DNA from 4 places in the Streptomyces taklimakanensis genome. Region 2 is predicted to be linked to each of the others. Evidence: riboswitches for the same ligand, from Rfam matches in the RefSeq annotation. Region 2 holds a riboswitch; each other region holds the start of a gene.
What was found. A riboswitch is a leader RNA that binds a small molecule or an ion and turns the genes downstream of it on or off. The one in region 2 is predicted to bind cyclic di-AMP.
Positions count from the first base shown of each region.

Region 1: it holds a riboswitch for cyclic di-AMP, as region 2 does, so the genes downstream of both, F0L17_RS28100 (M23 family metallopeptidase) here and F0L17_RS09340 (transglycosylase family protein) in region 2, are expected to answer to the same signal.
Region 3: it holds a riboswitch for cyclic di-AMP, as region 2 does, so the genes downstream of both, F0L17_RS23450 (transglycosylase family protein) here and F0L17_RS09340 (transglycosylase family protein) in region 2, are expected to answer to the same signal.
Region 4: it holds a riboswitch for cyclic di-AMP, as region 2 does, so the genes downstream of both, F0L17_RS11790 (peptidoglycan DD-metalloendopeptidase family protein) here and F0L17_RS09340 (transglycosylase family protein) in region 2, are expected to answer to the same signal.

Region 1 covers NZ_WIXO01000001.1:4,527,378-4,533,043, reverse strand. Annotated here, with positions in the region: gene F0L17_RS20075 (bifunctional acetate--CoA ligase family protein/GNAT family N-acetyltransferase) at 1-2,033, opposite strand, end outside; gene F0L17_RS20070 (HPr family phosphocarrier protein) at 2,257-2,538, shown strand; gene F0L17_RS20065 (GntR family transcriptional regulator) at 2,727-3,431, opposite strand; gene F0L17_RS28100 (M23 family metallopeptidase) at 3,596-4,507, opposite strand; cyclic di-AMP (ydaO/yuaA leader) riboswitch at 4,520-4,693, opposite strand; gene F0L17_RS20055 (M16 family metallopeptidase) at 4,904-5,666, opposite strand, start outside.
Region 2 covers NZ_WIXO01000001.1:2,154,387-2,160,052, forward strand. Annotated here, with positions in the region: gene F0L17_RS09340 (transglycosylase family protein) at 1-1,140, opposite strand, end outside; cyclic di-AMP (ydaO/yuaA leader) riboswitch at 1,144-1,352, opposite strand; gene F0L17_RS09345 (dipeptidase) at 1,636-2,832, opposite strand; gene purE (5-(carboxyamino)imidazole ribonucleotide mutase) at 2,834-3,403, opposite strand; gene F0L17_RS09355 (5-(carboxyamino)imidazole ribonucleotide synthase) at 3,400-4,539, opposite strand; gene F0L17_RS09360 (GtrA family protein) at 4,674-5,237, shown strand; gene F0L17_RS09365 (ATP-binding protein) at 5,163-5,666, opposite strand, start outside.
Region 3 covers NZ_WIXO01000001.1:5,322,005-5,327,670, forward strand. Annotated here, with positions in the region: gene F0L17_RS23435 (MerR family transcriptional regulator) at 584-985, shown strand; gene F0L17_RS23440 (ribonuclease J) at 1,138-2,823, shown strand; gene F0L17_RS23445 (spermidine synthase family protein) at 2,879-3,616, shown strand; cyclic di-AMP (ydaO/yuaA leader) riboswitch at 4,247-4,426, shown strand; gene F0L17_RS23450 (transglycosylase family protein) at 4,538-5,485, shown strand.
Region 4 covers NZ_WIXO01000001.1:2,711,358-2,717,023, reverse strand. Annotated here, with positions in the region: gene F0L17_RS11795 (PP2C family protein-serine/threonine phosphatase) at 1-973, shown strand, start outside; cyclic di-AMP (ydaO/yuaA leader) riboswitch at 1,249-1,389, shown strand; gene F0L17_RS11790 (peptidoglycan DD-metalloendopeptidase family protein) at 1,402-2,481, shown strand; gene F0L17_RS11785 (aldo/keto reductase) at 2,793-3,806, shown strand; gene F0L17_RS11780 (PPOX class F420-dependent oxidoreductase) at 3,898-4,365, opposite strand; gene F0L17_RS11775 (glutathione peroxidase) at 4,535-5,023, opposite strand; gene F0L17_RS11770 (PrsW family intramembrane metalloprotease) at 5,020-5,666, opposite strand, start outside.

The sequences.
Region 1 (5,666 bases), 2.4 Mb from region 2:
GCGGCGGCGCCCTGCTCGTCGATGTCGTCGTACTCGGGAACCCGGCCCGGACTGCGCGCCTCGCGCCGCCACCGTGCGTAGCGGACCGCCTCGGAGAGGGCGTCCACGGCGCGCTCGGGGGCGGGGTAGGCGGGCAGACCGCGCTCGGCGAGCGCGGCGTCCAGACCCTCGATGGCCAGGTGGACGACGACCACCGGTTTGGCCGGGCGACCGCCGTCCTCCCCCTCGTGGACGCCGTCGGCGCCGTCCGTGCCGGTGCCGGTGCCGCCGGCCGCCTCACGCAGCGCCTCGGCCAACTCCTCGGCGCTTCCGGTGTCCTGGACGCCGTCCACCCAGGGGATCGCGGTGACCACCACGGCGTCGGTGGCCGGGTCGGCGAGGGTGGCGCGCAGGGCGCGGCGGAAGTCCTCGGTCGTGGCCTCGGTGGTCAGGTCGGTGACGGGCTGCGGACGCAGGCCGCGGGCGAGACAGGCGTCGTAGGTGAGCAGACAGAGCGACTCGGCGTTGCCGAGGATGCCCACACGGGGGCCCGCGGGCAGCGGCTGGGCGGCCAGCAGCGCCCCGACGTCGACGAGTTCGGTGACGGTGTCGACGCGGATGACCCCGGCCTGCCTCAGCAGCGAGGAGACCGCGGCGTCGGGGGTGCGTCCGACGGGGACGGCGTGGCCCGGCGGCGGGGCGCTGGCGTTGTGCCGGGCGCCCTTGACCACGACGATCGGCTTGCGGGCGGCGGTGCGCCGGGCCAGCCGGTTGAACTTCCTGGGATTGCCGAAGGACTCCAGGTACATCAGCACGACGTCGGTGTCGGGGTCGTCGTCCCAGTACTGGAGGACGTCGTTGCCGGAGACGTCGGCGCGGTCACCGGCGGAGACGAAGCTGGAGACCCCACCGAGCCCGCGTCCGCGGCGGTGCAGTGCGGCGAGCACCGAGATGCCGATGGCGCCCGACTGGGTGAACAGACCGATGCGTCCGCGCTCGGGCGTCTCGGGTGAGAGCGTGGCGTTGAGCCGTACGTCGGGGGCGGTGTTGATCACCCCGAAGGCGTTGGGACCGATGATGCGCATCCCGTGGTAGCGGGCCTGGCGGACCAGGGCGCGCTGCTCGTCGCGGCCGATGTCGGCGGAGAGGACGACCAGCCCCCGCACGCCCCGCTCGCCGCACTCGGCCACCACGCCCGACACCTCGCCGGCGGGGACGGCGACGACGGCGAGGTCGACGGGCTCGGGAATCTCCCGCACCGAGCGGTGGGCGGGGACCGAGTCGACCTCGGTGCGCTCCGCCTCGAAGGCCCGGTTGACGGCGTGGACGCGTCCGGTGAAGCCCGCCTCGCGCAGACCGGCCAGGACGGTGCGCCCGGCGCCGCGCGGGGCGCGGCTGACACCGATGACGGCGACCGTTCCCGGGGACAGCAGCCGCTGCACGGAACGGGCCTCGGCGCGCTGTTCGCGGGCCCGCATCACGGCCAGGGACTGCTCGGTGGGCTCGATGCCGAAGGTCAGGTGGACCGCGCCGTCCTCGAAGGTGCGCTTCTGGGAGTAGCCCGCGTCCGTGAACACCTTGACCATCTTGGTGTTGGCGGGCAGCACCTCGGCGACGAAGCGCCGCACCCCGCGTTCGCGGGCACAGGCGGCGATGTGTTCCAACAGGGCCGAACCGACCCCTCGGCCCTGGTGGTCGTCCCGGACGAGGAAGGCGACCTCGGCCTCGTCGGCGGAGCCCGAGGCGGAACGGCCGGAGGCGTCGATGCGGTCGTAGCGGACGGTCGCGATGAACTCGTCGCCGACGACGGCCGCCAGCCCCACCCGGTCGACGTAGTCGTGGTGGGTGAAGCGTCGCACGTCACGGGCGGAGAGCCGGGGGTAGGGCGCGAAGAACCGGTAGTACTTCGACTGGTCGGAGACCTGTTCGTAGAACCTGACGAGACGATCGGCGTCATCGGGGGTGATGGGGCGGATCCGGGCCGTGCCGCCGTCGCGCAGCACCACGTCGGCTTCCCAGTGGGCGGGGTAGGCAGGCTCGCTCGGGGTCCGCATGGGGCCAGCCTAGTCACCCGGGGGCCGGGGGGCTCCGGAGCGGACGCGCACCGGCTCCGGGCCGGGGCCCACCGCCTGTGCGAAGCTGATCGGGAGTTTGGACCGAGCCCGGTCCCGCCCGGTCGGTCCGGTCCGCCCGGTCCGCCCGTCGCGGCCCGGACGGAGCGGCGCCGACCGCACCAGCCCCGACCGACCGAAGCGATCCGATCCGAAGGACAGCACCATGACCGAGCGCCGCGTCACCGTCGGCTGGCCCGAGGGCCTGCACGCCCGTCCCGCCGCGATCTTCGTCCGTGCCGTGACCGCCTCCGGCCTCCCCGTCACCGTGGGCCGGCCCGACGGCGACCCGGTGAACGCCGCGTCGATGCTGTCGGTGCTGGGGCTGGGCGTGGCGGGCGGCGACGAGATCGTGCTGGCCTCGGACGCGGAAGGCGCGGAGGAGGCCCTGGAGCGGCTGGCGAAGCTGGTCTCCGAGGGGCTCGACGAACTCCCCGGCTCCGTCTGATCGCCGTCTGTTTTCCGCCCGCCCGCCGCCCGATTCCCGGCCGGCCGGGCTTCCCCGGCAATTCAACCGACAAGACGGGGGTGATGGCGACGGATTGTGAGCTCCATTGCTTTCTCCGTCGCCCCCCACCGCCCCCGGAATTCCTCGAACGCATTCCCGGCGCGTTCCCCATGTCTATACGCTGTCTGTTACGGGGTGTCGCGCGCCGTGTTTACCGCGTGTTTCGCGTTCCTCACGGCGTTTCTTCGGTGCCCGGTACGGGCGGCCACCGGCCTCTGTTCCCGACGGACGGCGATCGAGCGCTCCACGTGCTCGCTCGCCAGGGCGTGTGCCCGTTCCGCGTCTCCGCGTGCGACCGCGTCCACGATGGCACCGTGCTCCTGCCAGACGGCGGCCGCCCGCACCGGGGGCTCCGCCGCGTAGACCCAGGTGATCTTGCGGCGGAGCTGGGTGAGCAGCGAGGCCAGGGTGGGACTGCCGGACGCCTGGGCCAGCGTCTCGTGGTACCACTCCTCCAACGCCCCGAGGTCGGAGAACTGGCCGCGCGTGACGCGCTGTCGCCCCAGGCGGACCAGCCCCCGCAACACCCTCAACTGGGCCTCGGTGCGGCGCCGGGCGGCCCGGGCGGTGCCCAGCGGTTCCAGGCGGGCGCGGATGTCGAGCAGGTCGACGGCCTCCTGCTCGGTGGGCACGGCGACGCATGCGCCGACATGGCGGCGCGAGGTGACGAAACCCTCCGACTCAAGGGTCCGCAGAGCCTCGCGCACCGGGACGCGGGAGACGCCGTAGCGTCGGGCGAGGAGTTCCTCGGTCAGGCGCGCGCCGGGCGGAAACACCCCGGAGACGATGTCGTCGCGGACCGCAGTGCACACCATGTGCGCGGAAATGCGCATGGCAGGACCTCCGCCGTCGTCTCCGTTTTCCGAAGTTCCGCAGAGTGGAACTGTATTCCACCGGCACGGGTTTTCCGATGCCCCATCGGAAAGAGGCGTGAAACACACGGCCGCGCGCCCCCCGGAGGGGACGCGCGGCCGGATTCCCGCCCGAGGGGCGTGCGTCACACGTCGACGCCCTTGGAGGCCAGGTAGGTGATGGGGTTGAAGTCCGAGCCGTAGTACGCGCCGGTGCGGGCCTCGAAGTGCAGGTGCGGTCCGGTGCTGTTGCCGGTGGAACCGACCGAGCCGATCCGCTGACCGCCGTCGACCTTCTGGCCGGGCGAGACCTTCGTGGCCGACAGGTGGGCGTACTGGGTGTACTTGCCGTCGTCGTGGCGGATGACGATCTGGTTGCCGTACGCGCCGCCCCAGCCGACGGTCACCACGGTGCCCGGGCCCACGGACCGCACGGCGGTGCCGGTGTTGGCCGGGAAGTCGATGCCGCTGTGCTTGCCGGAGGACCAGGAGGAACCGGCCTGCTTGTAGGTGGTGGTGGTGTCCACGCCCGCGACCGGGTCGACGTACCCGGAGGCGGAACGACGCTCCGCGGAGCGCTCGGCGCGGTCGTCGGCGGCCTTGGCGGCGCGCTCCTCGGCGGCCTTCTCGGCCTTGGCTGCCTTGGCGGCGCGCTCCTCGGCGGCCTTCTCCGCCTCGGCGGCCTTCTCGGCTTCTGCGGCCTTCTCGGCTTCTGCGGCCTTGCGCGCGGCGTCGGCGACGCGCTGCTGGGCCTGCGCCTGCGCCTTGATCTCGTCGGCGATCGTGTCGCCGGAGGCGGCGGCCTGGACGAAGCCCAGGGCGTAGGTGCCGGAGCCTCCCTCGGGGGCGGCGATGGCGGGGGTGGCGACGGCGCCGACCACACCGGTGGCGGCGAGGGCGGCGGCGCCGGCGAGGCCGACGCGGGCACGGGTGGCCCGACCGGCGTGGCGGTGCTTCTCGACGAGGGCCTCGGTGGTCTCGGTGAGCTTCCCGGTGGCCCGGGTCAGCGTGTCGTTCAGCTTCTCGGTGAGCTGCGCGGTGGCACGGGTGAACGCCATGAGCGGCGTGCTCCTTTCCTTCCGTGTCGCCTACCGGGTTAGCTGACGGGTTCGGAGCAGGAAGGTCTCCTACGGGCGGGCAGGCCCGATTCACCCCGGATGCCTCGGAAGAGGGCCTCCTTCCGCATCCCTCGCGGAAGGGTGGGTCCCCGGCTCCCCTCGACGGGGATTCGGCGATGGTTGCCGTCGGCCGCGGTCCGCGGTCGCTTCTGACGAGCAACGAGATCGACGCTAAACGGACAAATTTGAGCTAGCAAGCAAATCCGGTCGTTTGTAGCTCATGCCACAGGGACCTCGCCCTGAATGGCCTCAAAGCGGACATAAGGAAGGCCCTTGATGTGACAACCACACCAAGGGCCTTCGCTGTTGGGATCGACCGGGGGCGGCCGACGGCCGCTAGTCCGTGACGACGGTCACCTCTCCGATGCCCAGCTCCCGCACCGGATCGGCGATCTGTGACGCGTCTCCCACCAGGACCGTCACCAGACGGTCCGCCGGGAAGGCCGCCACCGCCGCGGCCGTGGCCTCCACGGTCCCCGTCTCGGCGAGACGGGCGTACAGCCGCGCCTGGTAGTCGTCCGGCAGGTGCTGCTCCACCTGGTCGGCCAGAGTCCCCGCGACGGCGGCCGCCGTCTCGTACCGCAGCGGAGCGACGCCCACCAGGTTCTGCACGGCCGTGTCGCGCTCGGCGTCGGTGAGCCCCTCCTCCGCGAGGGTGCGCAGCACCCGCCACAGGTCCTCCAGTGCGGGCCCCGTCACATCGGTGGCCACCGATCCGTTGATCACCAGCAGGGACGCGCCGGTGCCCTCCGAGGAGGAGCGCAGCACCTGCGCGTACGCCCGCACCCCGTAGGTGTAGCCCTTCTCCTCGCGCAGCACCCGGTCCAGGCGGGAGGTCAGGGTGCCGCCCAGGCAGTAGGTCCCCAGTACCTGAGCGGGCCAGACGCGATCGTGGCGGTCCGGGCCGACCCGGCCGACGAGCAACTGCGTCTGCACCGCCCCGGGCCGGTCCACGACGATCACCCGGCCGGTGTCGTCCGCGGTGATCGGCGGCATGGGCCGGGGGCCGGCCTCGGTGCCCGACCAGCCACCGAGGGTGTCGGCGAGCGCCTTGTCCAGGTCGATGCCCGTGAAATCGCCCACGATCACGACGGTGGCC
Region 2 (5,666 bases):
GGACAGGTGGCCGTACTGGCTGTAGCGGCCGTCGTCGTGACGGATGACGACCTGGTTGCCGTACGCGCCACCCCAGCCGGCGGAGACCACGGTGCCGTTGGTGACGGCCTTCACCGGGGTGCCGGAGCCGGCGGGGAAGTCCTCACCGGTGTGGCCGTTGGACCAGCGGGCGCCCGAGGCCTTGTAGGAGCCGGACGGGGCGGCGTTCACCGGGGCGGTGTAGCCGGTGGAGACACCGGTGGAGACGTTGTCGCTCCGGTCGGAGCGGTCGGCACGCTCGGCCGGCGCCTCGGCCTTGGGCTCGGCCTTCTTCTCGGTCTTCTCGGTCTTCTCGGTCTTCTCGACCTTGGGCTCGGCCTTGGGCTCGGGCTTGGCGGCCTTGGGCTCGGGCTTGGCGGCGGCCTTCTGCTGGGTGGAGACGCCACCCAGGGTCAGCTCCTGGCCCGGGTAGATCAGGTCGGGGTTGCCGCCGATGACCTGGCGGTTGTCCTCGTAGATCCGCTGCCAGCCGCCGTCGACGCCCTGGGCGGTGGCGATCTTGAAGAGGGTGTCGCCGCCGACGACCTCGTAGGAGGTGCCCTCGCTCGACTTCGGCGCGGCCTCGGGCTCCGCCTTCTCCTCGGTCTTCTCGACCTTGGGCTCGGCCTTCTTCTCGGCCTTGGGCTCGGCCTTCTCGGCGCGGTCCGCGCGCTGCGGCGCGGCCTGCTCCCGCTGCTCGGTCGGGTTGCTCTCGCCGTCGGGGGAGACGGCCGGGGCCGGACCGCCCTTGGTCAGACCGGCCTTGACCGAGCAGACCGGCCAGGCGCCCGGGCCCTGACCCGCCAGCACCTTCTCGGCGATGGCTATCTGCTGGTCCTTGGTGGCGAGGTCGGCGCGCGGCGCGTACTCGGTGCCGCCGAAGGCGGCCCAGGTGCTCTGCGTGAACTGCAGGCCGCCGTAGAAACCGTTGCCGGTGTTGATGCTCCAGTTGCCCGTGCTCTCACACTGGGCGACCTTCTCCCAGGTGTCGACGGAGGCCGCGTTGGCGTTGCCGGTGGCGATCAAGGGGAGGGCCACGCCGGCGCCGCCCACGGAGATGGCCAGGGACAGGCGGGTGAGGCGGCTGTTGCGTACTCGACGGTGACGTCCGCGTGCGGACATGGGTGTGCTCCTCTCCTACGCCTGCGAGGTGAGCTGTCGGGTTCGGGCTGGAGTTGCCCGGCCATGCGGGCCGCGGCGCTGGGCCGCGACATGGCTTCACCCCAAGCCGTCCGTGGGTTCACGGTCCGGCACTTACCTTGGGTCCCCCGCTCCTGCCATCGGTGGTGTGGATGGTCCAGCCCGCCGCCGTTGACAGGATTCGGCGTTCGACAGCGGGCCGCCGCACGTTCGTACGGCGCGGCCAGAACGGTAAACACATCGTTTCCGCCGCAACAAGCCGATGGGTCACATGACGCCCGTTTCGGCGGCTTTGAGTTCCCCGCCTCCGTCACCCACCGTGCCGCACACACTCCCCTGAGTGCTTTTCTCCGTTCCTGACGGGGTGTCACGCTCCTTCGTGAGCAGCGACGATGACGCGAACGGACTACCGGCCACACGGAGAGCGATGCCCCCGGAAGGCCGTCCCGTGAGGTGCGTCACGAGACGGCCCCGAAGTCAGCCGTCGAGCTCCCCGATGGTGGCGATGGACGGACCGCGACGGGCCCGCTCGTCACGAGCGACGTCCTCCGCGTCACGGAGCACCCGCACCGCGTTCTTCCAGGTGAGCCTGGCCAGATCGGCCTCGGACCAGCGACGGTCGAGCAACTCCGCCACCAGATTCGGATAACCGGACACATCGCTCAGATCGGACGGCGTGAAGGCCGTTCCGTCGAAGTCGCCGCCGATGCCGACATGGTCGATGCCGGCGACCTCGCGCATGTGGTCCAGGTGGTCGGCGACCGTCGCCGCCGTGGCCTCGGGGCGCGGGTTGGCCTCCTCGAAGGCCCGTTGGACCGCGCGCCCCCGCTCGGTGCCGTCCAGCGGGTGGAGGCCGTGGGCGCGCATGTTCTCGTCGGCGGCCGCCGTCCAGGCGACGGCGGCGGGCAGGACGAACTTGGGCACGAAAGTGGCCATCGCCACACCGCCGTTGGCCGAGAGAGCCTCCAGCACGTCGTCGGGGACGTTGCGCGGGTGGTCGCACACGGCACGGGCGGAGGAGTGTGAGAAGACCACGGGCGCCGTGGAGACCCGCAGCGCGTCGCGCATGGTGGCGGGCGCCACATGGGAGAGGTCCACCAGCATCCCCAGCCGGTTCATCTCCCGCACGACCTCCTCGCCGAAGCGGGTCAACCCGTCGTGGCGCGGGGCGTCGGTGGCCGAGTCCGCCCAGTCGATGGTGTCGTTGTGGGTGAGCGTCATGTAGCGCACGCCCAGGCGGTACAGGGCGCGCAGCGTGGCGAGGGAGTTGTTGATGGAGTGGCCGCCCTCGGCGCCCATCAGCGAGGCGATGCGGCCCTCGCTCCGCGCGGCCTCCACGTCGTCGGCGGTGAAGGCGAGCCGCAGGTCGTCCGGGTGGCGGTCGGCCAGCCGCCGCACCACGTCGATCTGCTCCAGGCAGGCGCTGACGGCGGCGTCGCCGCTCAGGTCGGTGCGCACGTAGACGGACCAGAACTGCGCCCCCACCCCGCCGGCGCGCAGCCGCGGGATGTCGGTGTGCAGGTGGGCCGACTGGTCGCCGGCGATGTCCCGGCGGTCGAGGTCGTAGGCGACCTGCTCGCGCAGGGCCCACGGCAGGTCGTTGTGGCCGTCGACCACGGGGTGGACGGCCAGCAGCTCCCGGGCCCGCTCCAGCAACTCCGCGGAGTGGGCCATCTCACTTGCCCCCGAAGCCGAACCCCGCGCCGCCCGCGGCGACCTTCGCCCGCAGCCGTCGGCCCTTCTCCTCCGCCTGCTCCCTCAACTTCGCCTGGAACTCCTCCATCCGCTCACGCAGCGCCTCGTCGTGGGCCGCGAGCACGCGGACGGCGAGCAGCCCGGCGTTGCGGGCGCCGCCCACCGAGACCGTGGCGACGGGCACCCCGGCGGGCATCTGCGCGATGGACAGCAGGGAGTCCATCCCGTCCAGGTGCTCCAACGGCACCGGGACGCCGATCACCGGCAGCGGGGTGACGGAGGCGAGCATGCCCGGCAGGTGGGCCGCTCCCCCGGCACCCGCGATGACCACCTTCAGGCCGCGTCCGGCGGCGCGGTCGCCGTAGGCGATCATCTCGTGCGGCATCCGGTGCGCGGAGACCACGTCGACCTCGTAGGGGACCTCGAACTCGTCCAGGGCCTCGGCCGCGGCCTCCATGACGGGCCAGTCGGAGTCGGAGCCCATCACGACGCCCACGGCGGGGCGGGAGCTCGTGGCGGGGGCGGAGTCGGAACGGGGGGCGTTGCTCATTCTGTGATGGTCCCTCGCAGGTAGGCGGCGGCGTGGGCGGCGCGCTCGCGGACGTCCGCCAGATCGTCGCCGTAGGTGGTGACGTGGCCCACCTTGCGGCCGGGCTTCACGTCCTTGCCGTACATGTGGATCTTCAGCCGCGGGTCGCGGGCCATGCAGTGCGGGTAGCCCTGGTACATGTCGGGGAAGTCGCCGCCGAGCACGTTGACCATCACCGTCCACGGGGCGCGCGGACGCGGGTCGCCGAGCGGGAGGTCGAGGACGGCCCGCAGGTGGTTGGCGAACTGGGAGGTGACGGCGCCGTCCTGGGTCCAGTGGCCGCTGTTGTGGGGCCGCATGGCCAGCTCGTTGACCAGGACCCGGCCGTCGCCGGTCTCGAACAGCTCGACCGCCAGGTGCCCGACGACGTCCAGCTCCTTGGCGATCGTCAGCGCCATCTCCTGGGCGTGGGCGGACAGCTCGGGCGACAGGTCGGGCGCCGGGGCGATCACGGTGTCACAGACGCCGTTCACCTGGACGGACTCCACCACCGGGTACGCCACGGCCTGGCCGTGCGGGGAACGGACCACGTTGGCGGCCAGCTCGCGGACGAAGTCGACCTTCTCCTCGGCCAGCACCGGCACCCCCGCCCGGAACGGGTCGGCCGCCTCCTCCTCGGAGCGCACCACCCACACGCCCTTGCCGTCGTAGCCGCCGCGGACGGTCTTGAGGACGATCGGCCGGCCGCCGATCTCCGCCGCGAACCGGGCCGCGTCGGCCGGGTCGGTCACGACGCGGTGTCGGGGGCAGGGCACACCGATCTCGGTGAGCCTCGCCCGCATCACGCCCTTGTCCTGGGCGTGCACCAGCGCGTCGGGGCCGGGCCGCACCACGACGCCCTCCGCCTGGAGTGCCCGCAGGTGCTCGGTGGGGACGTGCTCGTGGTCGAAGGTGATCACGTCGCAGCCGCGGGCGAAGTCACGCAGCGTGTCCAGATCGCGGTGGTCGCCGACGACGACGTCGCGCACGACCTGTGCCGCGGAGTCCCGAGGCGCCCCGCTGAGCAGTTTGAACCCGATTCCGAGGGGGATGCCCGCCTCGTGGGTCATCCGCGCGAGCTGACCGCCGCCGACCATGCCGATCACAGGAAATGTCACGGTCGTAGCCTATCCGCCGCTCCGCGGGTACCCCGTACGGCGTAGGGGCGTGGTTAGCATGACCGGAACGGGGACGCGACGGTGCCCTGTCCGGGCCCGCGAGGCGACCGAGAGAACGGGGCGAGTGGACCACTATGGGCGAACGGTACGCACCACGCTCCCGACTGCTGCGGCTGAGGCGCGAGATGGCCAGGTTCGGCACGGTGGGGGCCTTCGGCTTCCTGGTGAACGTCGCGGTCTTCAACCTCTGCATCCACGGTCTGGGGCTGGCCCCGGTGCGGTCGGGGGTGACAGCCACGGCGGTCGCCGTCGCGACGAACTACCTGGGCAACCGCTACTGGACCTACCGGCACACCGACAAGAGCCGGATACACCGGGAGGCCGGGCTGTTCCTGCTGTTCAGCGGCATCGGCCTGGTGATCGAGAACGGCGCGCTGGCGCTCTCGCACTACGGCCTGGGCCTCACCTCGCCCCTGGCCGACAACATCGCCAAGAACGTGGTCGGCCTGGGCGTCGCCACGGTCTTCCGCTTCTGGGCCTACCGCACCTGGGTCTTCCGGATCCGGCGGGGCGAGCGGGACGGGCACGGTCGGCGGCACGGCCGGCGCGACCGGCGCGGCCCCTCAGTCGCCGGACGGCTCCTCGGCCACCTCTCGGCTGAGGAAGAGCGCGAAGACCGGCGGGTGCTGTTGAAGTAGCTCCAGTCGCCCGCCGTCCGCCTCCGCCAGGTCGCGGGCGACCGCCAGGCCCAGCCCCGTGGAGTTGCGGCCGCTGACGGTGCGCTCGAAGACCCGTGAGCCCAGCGCCGAGTCCACGCCCGGCCCCTCGTCCGTCACCTCGACCACCACCTGGTTGCCGGCGATGCGGGTGCGCAGGGCGACGGCACCGGCACCGTGCATCAGGGCGTTCTCCACAAGGGTGGCCAGCACCTGCGCCACCGCGCCGGGGGTGCCCACCGCGCGCAGTCCCTCGCGGCCGGAGCGGACGATGGCCCGGCCCGCCTTGCGGTACGCCGGACGCCACTCCTCGACCTGCTGCTTGACCACCTCGTCCAGGTCGAAGCCGACGGCCGAGCCCGAACGGGGGTCGCGCGAGTTGGTCAACAGCCGCTGTACCACGTCGGTCAG
Region 3 (5,666 bases), 3.2 Mb from region 2:
CGGTGATGAAACGGGCCGTGCTGGCGGCGTTTCTCGGGGGACGTGGCGCACCGGGGCACGGCTTTGGCCGGCTTGCCGCGAGGCCGGGGCCGATCGACCGCCGGGCCGGTGCTGACTTCGTAGGGCCAGCAGCGGGAGGACCGCGGGTCCGAACTTCGATCGGGTGGGTTGCCGTACCACTCGATGGCGGTGCCGATCAGGAACGGGGTGACGGCGCGCTTGAGGTCGGGGCGGGCCGGCCCCGCCGACGAGCACGGCGCCGGAGCAACCGAGGCCGTCCGGGCGTGCGTGGCCACGCGCCTCGCTCGGAACCTCGTCGGAGGCTTCGGACCCGCCCCTGGTGTACGCACGGGCCGCGCGAAACGCGCCGATCGGTCCGGTGCGCCGGTGTGGGGACTGGTGCCGAGGCAGTCGGGGCGGTGTTCCGTCCGGGAACAAACTCTACCCTGACGTGAGGGATGGTTGCGGCCGTGGTCCTGTGAATCCCAGGTGAACCGCGCGCGGGAGCTTGTGATTCGCCTCACCCGGTAGGGTTGGGGGTTACGGATCCGAAAACCGTTCGGATGGCAGAGGGGACGCGGCAGTGACGGACGAGCGGCGGATGCGGATCGGTGAGGTGGCCGAGCGGACGGGCCTGTCGCTGCGCACCATCCGGCACTACGAGGAGGTCGGCCTGGTGGTCCCCTCCGCCCGCACCAAGGGCGGCTTCCGGCTCTACACCGCCGCCGACGTGGACCGGCTGATGGTGGTGCGCCGGATGAAGCCGTTGGACTTCTCCCTGGAGGAGATGCGCGACCTGCTGTCCATCACCGACCGGCTCTCGGATGCCGGATCCCTGGCGGAGGCCGAGCGCGAGCGGCTGCGCGAACGCCTGGACGCCTACCGCAGGGTCGCCGACGCCCGCTGCGAGACGCTGCGCGCCCGGCTGATGGCCGCCGAGGACTTCGCCGCCACCCTCCGCGGCAGACTCGCCGCCCACGACTGAACGATCACGACGCGACACCAACGGCGCCGCGTTCGCCGTGCCCTGCCGTGGCGGGACCCGCGCGGCCCGCGGCCGGTCTCGGGCAGGTGACGCGAACCCGCTGGTCGATGGGTCGATGGAGCGATCCCGTGGCTCTCCGGTAGCGTCCGGGTATGAGCCATCCGCACCCTGATTTGAAGTCTCCCCCCGCCCTGCCCGAAGGAGGGCTGCGGGTCGTCGCCCTGGGCGGTCTGGGAGAGATCGGCCGCAACATGACCGTCTTCGAGTACGGTGGCAAGCTGCTGATCGTCGACTGTGGCGTGTTGTTCCCCGAGGAGAACCAGCCCGGTGTGGACGTGATCCTGCCGGACTTCACCTCCATCCGCGATCGCCTGGACGACGTGGTGGCCGTGGTGCTCACCCACGGCCACGAGGACCACATCGGAGGCGTGCCCTACCTGCTGCGCGAGCGGGCGGACATCCCCGTGGTCGGGTCCAGGCTGACGCTGGCGTTCCTGGAGGCCAAGCTCAAGGAACACGGCATCAAGCCGCGCACGGTACGGGTGCGCGAGGGCGACCGTCGGGGCTTCGGCCCCTTCGACTGCGAGTTCGTCGCGGTCAACCACTCCATCCCCGACGGGCTCGCCGTCGCCCTCCGCACCGGCGCCGGCCTCGTGCTGCACACCGGCGACTTCAAGATGGACCAGTTCCCGCTGGACGGCCGCATCACCGACCTGCGGGCCTTCGCCCGGCTCGGCGAGGAGGGCGTCGACCTGTTCCTCACCGACTCCACCAACGCCGAGGTGCCCGGCTTCACCACCTCCGAGGTCGATCTGAGCCCCGCGATCGAGCAGGTGATGCGCACCGCGCCCCGGCGGGTCATCGTCTCCAGCTTCGCCAGCCACGTGCACCGCATCCAGCAGGTGCTGGACGCGGCCCACGCCTACGGCCGCAAGGTCGCCTTCGTGGGGCGCTCGATGGTCCGCAACATGGGCATCGCCCGTGAGCTGGGGTACCTGAAGGTCCCGTCCGGTCTGGTGGTCGGGATGAAGGAGCTGGAGAAGCTGCCCGACGACCGGGTCGCGCTGGTGTGCACCGGGTCGCAGGGGGAGCCGATGGCGGCGCTGTCGCGCATGGCCAACCGCGACCACATGATCCGCGTCGGCAAGGGCGACACGGTGCTGATGGCCAGCTCCCTCATTCCCGGCAACGAGAGCGCCATCTACCGGGTGATCAACGGGTTGACCCGGTGGGGCGCGAACGTCGTCCACAAGGGCAACGCCAAGGTGCACGTCTCGGGGCACGCCAGCGCCGGCGAGCTGGTCTACTGCTACAACATCGTCAAGCCCCGCAACGTCATGCCGGTGCACGGCGAGTTCAAGCACCTCAAGGCCAACGCCGACCTGGCCGTGCGCACCGGCGTCGACCCCGACCGGGTCGTCATCGCCGAGGACGGCGTCGTCGTCGACCTCGTCGACGGGCGTGCCGCCGTCACCGGCAAGGTGCCCGCGGGCAACGTCTACGTCGACGGCACGGAGGTCGGGGGTGCCACCGAGGCGTCCCTGAAGGACCGGCTCACCCTCGCGGCCGAGGGGGTGGTGACGGTCGTCGCCATCGTCGACGCCGACACCGGGGCGCTGGCCGAGCCCCCCGACTTCCTGGCCCGGGGCTTCGTCCACGACGAGGCGACCTTCGAACCGGTCGTCCCGGTGATCGAGAAGGTTCTGGCCCGCGCGGCCGAGGAGGGAGTCGGCGAGGCGCACCAGCTCGAACAGCTCATCGCCCGTGCCGTGGCCTCCTGGGCCTTCCGCACCTACCGCCGCAAGCCGATGATCATCCCCGTGGTCATCGACGCCTGACCGGCTCCCTTCTCCGACTTCTCCGACGCCCGCCGCCGACATCGGGAGCGAACACATGAGCCTGCGTTTCGAGGAGATCGACTGGCGCCCCACCCCGATGGGCGACATCAGTCTGCGACGCCGACGGGACCCGGTGACCGGCGAGGACGTGTACGAGGTCAAGCTCGGCGACGAGTTCCTCATGTCCAGCCTCTTCACGGCCGGTGAGACGGAACTGGCCCGGCTCGGTCTGGCGGCGCTCCCGGACGACGGCACCGGCCTGGACGTCGCGGTGGGCGGACTCGGCCTCGGGTACACCGCCCGGGCCGCGCTGGAGGACGCGCGGGTGCGCTCGCTGATCGTCGTCGACGCCCTCCCCGACGTCATCCGGTGGCACGAGGAGAAACGGGTGCCGCTGGGCGCGCGGCTGGTGTCGGACCGGCGCTGCCGACTCGTCCACGGCGACTTCTTCGCGATGGCCGGCGGCGCCGGCGGGCTGGACCCCGGGCGGCCGGGGCGTCGGTTCCACGCGGTCCTGCTGGACGTCGACCACTCGCCGCGCCACGTGCTGCACCCGAGTCACGCACCGTTCTACGAGGAGGCCGGGATGCGCTCGCTGGCCGAACACCTCCACCCCGGCGGCGTCTTCGCCCTGTGGTCCGACGACCCGCCGGACGAGCCGTTCACCGCCGTGCTCACGGAGGTCTTCGCCACGGCGGAAGCCCACGTCGTGGGCTTCGACAGTCCCTTTCGACGGGAAGCGGCGACCAACACCGTCTATGTGGCGAGGAAGGCGCCCGGGCCGGGAGCGTAGGGACCCTCGGGGAAGGCCCCGCGCGCCGATCGGCGGGGAGCGGCGTTCCCGTGCCGCTCCCCGGCGTTCCCTTCCGTGCCCGAGTCGAGGAGGAGGTCGAGGGTCCCACGCCGGAGCGGGCGGGCCGGGTGCTCGATCCGCGGGGCGGCGTGTCGGCCGAGGGCCTCGGGACCCCGGGGGGCAGGGCTCCTCGTGTGCGGCGCGGGGCCTCCCGGTCGTGTGGCGCGGGCCCGCCGGAATTCGGGGAATCGGTCCGCTTGCTCTTTCCTGGGCGGTAAAGCTGTTAAGCCTGGAATGGGGCGATGTAAAGGCGGGTCTTTCTCGATGGTGTGCCCGGAGTCACATCCGTGCCGCCCCGGTGCGCGCGCCCTGGGAGATCGAAATCCTCCGCGTCTCGGACTCCCCGCCCCGCACGGAGATCTGACCGTCCCTCGGTCCTTTCGAGGGGTCGGGAAACGGTGAAGATCCTGTGCGTACGGTGGTCGAAATCCGCGTCTCGGTGACAAGGGGAGGGAATCCGGTCGCTCGGCGCCTTGTCTCTGTGAATTGCCTGTGTTTATGTGTCCTCGCCTCCGCGGCATCGCGGAGGCTCCACCACCGGGACGCCGAGTCCTGCCGCCCGGCCGGTGGAGAGAGCGCAGCCGACCGCGGCAGGAGCGGGGAAACCGAGTAAGTGCCGCGACCGCACGTCTTTTTGGCGGTCCGGCTTGGGGTGAAGCCTTGTCTCCGGGTGCCCTGGCGCACCGGGGAAAGGCCGGGCTGCTCCGGCCCGAATCCGACAGCTAACTCCGCAGGCGTGGGAGAGGACTCACACCCATGTCTCGTGGTCGCCACCGTCGTCCGAGCAAGACCCTGATTTCCCGTCAATTCTCCCGCATTTCCCTGGTCGCCGCGGCCGGCGGCGCGGGAATCGCGGCCCCGATGGTCGCCGCGGGAAGCGCCAACGCGGCCTCCGTCTCCGTGTGGGAGAAGGTCGCCGAGTGCGAGAGCGGCGGCAACTGGTCCATCAACACCGGAAACGGCTACCACGGCGGACTGCAGTTCTCGCAGTCCAGCTGGGAGGCCGCCGGCGGCACCGAGTACGCTCCGCGCGCCGACCTCGCCGGCAAGGACGAGCAGATCGCCGTCGCCGAGAACCTGCTCGACCTCCAGGGTCCGGGAGCCTGGCCCACCTGCGGGCCCGCGGCCGGCCTCGGTCAGGACACCGGAACGCCCGACAACGCCACCGCCCCGCAGACGGGGTCCGCCACCGTGATCGGGAAGGACGGCCGGGACGGGAAGTCCGCGGCCGCGGACTCCCACACCGTCGTCAGCGGCGACACCCTGCACCGGATCGCCACCGACCACGGCGTCGAGGGCGGCTGGGAGGCCGTCTACGAGGCCAACCGGGAGACCGTGGGCGGCAACCCGCACCTGATCTTCCCCGGCCAGGAGCTCACCCTGGACGCCCGGCGGGCCGACACTGACCGCGCCGACCGCTCGGAGCGCACCCGGGCCCGCACCGCCACACAGGACGAGCGGACCGCGCAGCAGTCCGAGCAGGACTACCCGGACACCCTGGACGGCTGGATCCGCGAGGCCCTGGACATCATGCGGGCCAACGGCATCCCCGGCAGCTACGAGGGGATCCACCGCAACATCATGCGCGAGTCGGGCGGTGACCCGAACGCGGTCAACAACTGGGACATCAACGCCCAGCGCGGCACCCCCTCCATCGGCCTGCTCCAGGTCATCAAGCCGACCTTCGACGCCTACCACGTCCCGGGCACGGCCAACAGCCAGTACGACCCGGTGGCCAACATCGTGGCGGCCTGCAACTACGCGGCCGACCGCTACGGCTCGATCGACAACGTCAACGGTCCGTACTGATCCGGGCCCCTCGCCGTCGCTTCGGGACCGCCCCGCGCCGGGCGGTTCCGGAGCGACGGCCGGGTGAGGGGAGAGCCCCCGTTCCCCGGGCGACTCCCCTCGCGGCGCCCTCCTCGTGCCGCTCGGGACGGCCAAGCGGCCTCCGGAGGAACCGGCGGACGCACGGGAGGATCCGGAGGGG
Region 4 (5,666 bases), 560 kb from region 2:
CCTGTGGACGTTCCGCGGCACGGTGGCCACGGCGGTGGCGTCGGCGCTCACCTCCTGCGTCCTGCTGTTGTGGGCGGACCGGGTTCCGGCGATGGAGACCACGCTGCGGCTGTCGACGACCGTCACCGTCGGTCTGCTGGCCGTCGCCGTCAACCGCGTCGTGGAGCGCAGCGACACCCGCGCGGCCACGGCCCGGGGCATCGCCGAGGCCGTCCAACTGGCCGTGCTGCCCGCCCCGCCCGACCGGATCGGGGACCTGAGAATCGCGGCACGCTACGAGACGGCGCATCTCGACACCCGGATCGGCGGGGACCTGTACTGCGTGCAGCGGACGCCGTACGGGATCCGGGCGCTGGTGGGCGACGTCAGGGGCAGCGGGCTGGGGGCGGTCACCGTCGTCACCGTCGTGCTCGGCGCCTTCCGGGAGGCGGCCGGGACCGAGCCGGAGCTGTCGGACGTCGCGGACCGGGTGGAGCGCTCCCTGGAACGGGAGCGGGAGCGGGGGCTGTGGAGAGACGACGAGGGCAACCGGGAGGGGTTCGTCACCGCCGTCCTGGTCGAGGTGTCGGAGGGCGACGGTCCGAGGGAGGTGCGGGTCGTCAACCGGGGGCATCCGCCTCCCCTGCTGCTGCCTCCCGGCGGCGGCTCGGTGCGGGCGCTGGAACCGGACGCGTACGGGTTGCCGCTGGGACTGGGGAGGCTGGGGGACGGTACGGGCGGCTCCGTCGCCGTGGCGCCGTTCCCACCGGGAGCCCTGCTGCTGGTCCACACCGACGGGCTGACCGAGGCACGTGACGCGGCGGGTGCCTTCTACGATCCGGTGCCCTGGTTGCGCGGCCGCCGCTTCCCCGGCCCGGACGCCCTCCTGGACGGGCTCCTGGCGGAGGTCCACGCGCACACGGCCGGGGGGCAGGACGACGACATGGCGCTGTTGGCGGTCATGCGCGATCCGGATCCGCCACCCACCGGGTGATGACCGTCCGTGTCCGCGACACCTCCCTCCGCATAACAAATGAGGCACCGTCAGATAAGAGCGTTGTTCTCTCCCTCGGGAAAGTGGCGGCCAACTCGCCCGAATTGAGGGGGAAATGGCCTGTTAGGTCCCCCCGGAAATTACCCACGCTTTGAAGGGGAGACTTGGAAACCGGCGCGCTCCTCTATTAACGTTCGATAACGCAGCGCGGTCGTCACTGTCGCCGAAGGAGGCGACACCGTGCGCCGTCGCCGAATTCCGAAGGCGCTGCCCCGCCGATCGCGGGGCCGCGTCCAGGGAACCGGGGAACCACCTCTTGGGGTGAATCGGACCGCCGGGCGTGCCCGTGCGGCTCCGTAGGAGACCTTCCTGCTCCGAACCCGTCAGCTAACCCGGTAGGCGAGAAGGAAGGAAAGGAGAGCGCCTCCGTGGCGTCCAGCAGTCCGGCCCCCGAGGCCCCCGAGGTCTCGTACGATCCGCACACCGCCACCTTCGCCCCGTTCGGTCCGGCCGGCGACGAGGACCGACAGGTGTGGAATCCCACCGAGGAATCCGTCCGCCCGGTCCGGGGTCGACACCGCGTGGTCAAGCAGCGCAACGGCATGGCGCGCAGCGGAGCCGTCCTGGGCGTCGGCATGATCGCGGCGGTCGGCGCGGGCGGCATCGCCACCGCCAAGGAGAAGGCCCCCGCCCCCATCTCCCTGCCCGACCTGGGCGAGGTGGCCGAGAACATCCCCGGTGTCGGCGGGCTCATAACGGAGTCCGACAAGGGCTCCGGCCCCGATGCCGAGCCCGGCACCGAGTCCGACGCTCCCTTCGGCGACTTCGGCGACACCCTCGCCCAGGCCGGTCCGGACACCGGTGACGCCGGTGCCACCACCACCCTGAGCTCGGACCCCGGCGAGGCGCTGCGGGCCCGGATCCTCCAGCAGGCCGACCGGCAGCAGTCGAACGCCGCCCAGGCGGCGGTCGAGGCCGCCGCCGAGCAGGCCGCGGAGAAGGCGGCCGAGGAGGCCGCGGACAAGGCCGCGAAGGAGGAGGCCGAGCGCAAGCGCAAGGCCGCCGAGGAGGCGGCCCGCAAGGCCGAGGCCGAGCGCCTGGCCAAGCTCGCGGCCGGCTACACCCTTCCGCTCACCTCCTATCAGCTCACCTCCCACTTCGGCGCCTCCGGTTCGATGTGGGCCAACAACCACACCGGCCTGGACTTCGCCGCCCCGACCGGCACCCCCGTCAAGGCGGTGCACAGCGGCGAGATCGTCGAGGCGGGCTGGGCCGGCTCCTACGGCTACCGCGTCGTCCTCAGGCTCGACGACGGCACCGAGATCTGGTACTGCCACCTGTCCTCGATGACGGTGACCAGCGGCAAGGTGACCACCGGCGACGTCATCGGCCGCGTCGGCTCCACCGGCAACTCCACCGGCGCGCACCTCCACCTGGAGGTCCGTCCCGGCGGCGGCGCCCCGATCGACCCGCTGGCCTGGCTGCGCGACAAGGGCCAGTCCATCTGACCAGCCCCGGACGGGCCGTCGCCGCCGTCCGGCCCGGCCCGGACCGGAAGCCTCCGATCCTCCGGTCCCCGTTCCCGGCCGCCGCCTCGCACACCGTCGACGCACGTCGGCCGACCACAGGAGGGGACGAGGCGGCGTCCGGGTCCGTCCGGCCGCCGGACGGACCCTCGTTCCCGGCACCGTTCCCGGCACCGCTCCCGGTCCGGCCCCGAACCCCGGCGGCCCTGGTGGACCACCCCCCGACGCCAGGGCCGCCGGTTCCCGCCGCGCCCCGACCCATGACCCGGCGCCGCGCGTGGTAACCGTCTCCCATGACCGACACACCTCGCACGTCCCGCACGTCCCACGCCCCCCGCGCCTCCGACACGCCGGGCCCGCCCGGCACGAGCGGTGCTCCGCGCAGGATCGGCGGCCTCACCGTCTCCCCCCTCGCTCTGGGCGGGAGCGTCTTCGGCTGGACGGCGGACGAGCGGCAGTCCTTCGCCGTTCTGGACGCCTACACCGAGGCCGGCGGCACCTTCGTCGACACCGCCGACTCCTACTCGGCCTGGGCCGAGGGCAACAGCGGCGGCGAGTCGGAGACCGTGATCGGCCGCTGGCTGGCCGCGCGCGGCAACCGCGACGACGTCGTCATCGCCACCAAGGTCGGCTCCCACCCCGACCGCAGGGGACTGTCGGCCGCCACCATCAAGGCCGCGGCCGAGGACTCCCTGCGCCGCCTGGGCACCGACCACATCGACCTCTACTACACCCACCGCGACGACGAGTCGGTCGAGGTGGAGGAGATCGTCACCGCCCTCGACGATCTCGTGCGCGCGGGCAAGGTCCGCGAGATCGGCGCCTCCAACATCTCCGCCGAGCGGTTGGAGGCGTCCCTGGCCTTCTCCGCCCGCGAGGGACGCGCCCGCTACGTCGCCCTCCAACCCCACTACAGCCTGGTCTCGCGCGACACCTACGAGGGGCCGCTGCGCGATGTGGCCGCGCGCCACGACCTGGCCACGGTCCCCTACTACGCCCTGGCCGCCGGTTTCCTCACCGGCAAGTACCGCCCCGGCGCGGCGCCCGACGGGGCCCGCGCGGGCAGCGCGGCGAAGCACCTGGAGACCGAACGGGGACGCCGGGTCCTGGCGGCCCTGGACGAGGTCGCCGCCGCGCGCGGCACCGACCCCGCCACCGTCGCCCTGGCCTGGCTCGCCGGCCGCCCCACGGTCGCCTCCGTCCTGGCCAGTGCCCGCGCCCCGGAGCAGCTCCCGCCGCTGCTGGCGATGACCGAACAGGCCCTCACCGAACGGGAGACGGAGGTGTTGGAGAGGGCCTCGGCCTGAAACGGCGGGCACCCGACGGGGCGCGGCCCCGGCCGCGCCCCGGAACGTCGGAAGGGACGTTCCGGGCGCTCCGGGGCGTGCGCCGTCGGGTTCAGCGGCGAGGCTGCCCGTACACGTGTTCCACCGCGATCCGCAGCACCCGACGCCGGTCGGCGACCATGGTCCGCCGGTAGTCGTCCCAGTCGGGATGCTCCTCGCCTCGGATCGACCGGTAGAGGTCGACCAGCTCCTCCACCGTCCCGTCGTGCGGGTCGACGGCCACGGGCGTCAGCTCGGCGGTGCCCTCGGCGACCGTCCAGGCCCAGCCGTCCTCGCTGGTGACGTGGTAGCTCGCGCGGGGGTCGCGGGCGAGGTTGCGGGTCTTGGCGCGGTCGGCGGTGACCGAGATCCGGATCAGTCGCCGGTCGGGGTCGTAGTGGTGGACGACGTTCGACAGCTGTGGCCGTCCGTCCCGCTTCAGGGTGGCCAGCACGCCGAGTCCGCGCTCGGAGAGCAGCCGGAGGAGGGCGTCCTGTGCCGTCCCGGTCCCCTGGGCGTCGGTTCCGTCGCTTCCGGTCATGGGTCACGTTCCTTCCGGTGAGTTCCGGTGGTGGTGCCGTGGACGTCAACCGGTCGGGCGGAGCGGGGGTTTCGCCGGCTCCCCGGGCGTCGGTGTTGCCCCGTCGTCGCGCTCCGACCGGTGGGCGCGCACGTACGCGTCGTGCGCCTCCCCGCCCGCGGGCACCACCTTAGGCGGGCAGCCGCTCCTCGATGGCGGCGACGACCTCCGCCGCCTCCGGCTCGGTGCGCGGGCGGAAACGGGCGACGGGGGTGCCGTCCGCCGCGACGAGGAACTTCTCGAAGTTCCACTGGACGTCGCCGGCCTGCCCGTCGGCGTCCGCGAGCTTCGTCAGCTCGGCGTAGAGCGGGTGCCTGTCCGCGCCGTTGACGTCGGCCTTCTCCAACAGCGGGAAGGTGACGCCGTAGGTGGCCGAGCAGAACGTCCCGATCTCCTCGGCGGTGCCCGGCTCCTGGCCCCCGAACTGGTTGCACGGCACGCCGAGCACCGTGAACCCGCGGTCGCCGTACGTCTTCTGCAGCCGCTCCAGGCCCTCGTACTGCGGGGTCAGCCCGCACCTGGAGGCGACGTTGACGATCAGCAGCACCTTGCCCCGGTGCTCGGCGAGGGAGGTGGGCGCGCCGGTCAGGGTGCGCAGGGGGATGTCGTGGAGGCTCATGCCCCCTGTCTAACAGAGTCCACCGGCTCCGGGGGGCGGGACGGCGGTCGGAGTGAGCCGGCACACGGCCGGTGGGGCCCGAACGGCCGGTGGGGCCCTCCCGTGTCCCGCCCCGGCCACCGGCCGTCGGGTCGCCGGGTACGACGGTCCGTCCGGTCGGCGGCCGGGGCGGCCGCGGCCGTGGCGGGGGACGCCAGGGGACGGTGGCGGTGGAGGGCGTGGAGCAACTCGCGCTCGTGGGCGCGGAAGTCCGGGATCGCGGCGCCGTACTCCGCACGGGCGCGGAGCAGCGCCAGCCGGGCGGCCGCGCGGTGGTACTCGGCGACCGCGCGGGCCGCCCGGCGGCCTCCGCCCCGGCGCGCGAGGTCGCGGGCCAGCGCGCGGGAGCGCAGGCAGCCGAGCGTGTACGGTTCCGACGGCGCGAGCCAGCCGGCGGCCGCGTACCGGGACAGCGTGGTGCGCACCGTGCGCAGCACCTGCCGACGGGCCCGGATCGCCAGGGCGCCCACCACGACCAGCACCGGCATCATGAACAGGCCGTAGACGGTGAAGAAGACCCGCGTCCGCTGGGTCGCCGCCTCGTTCCACACCCCGTGCAGCGTGACGGCCGCCGCCAGCCCCAGCAGAGGCAGCAGGACGCGTG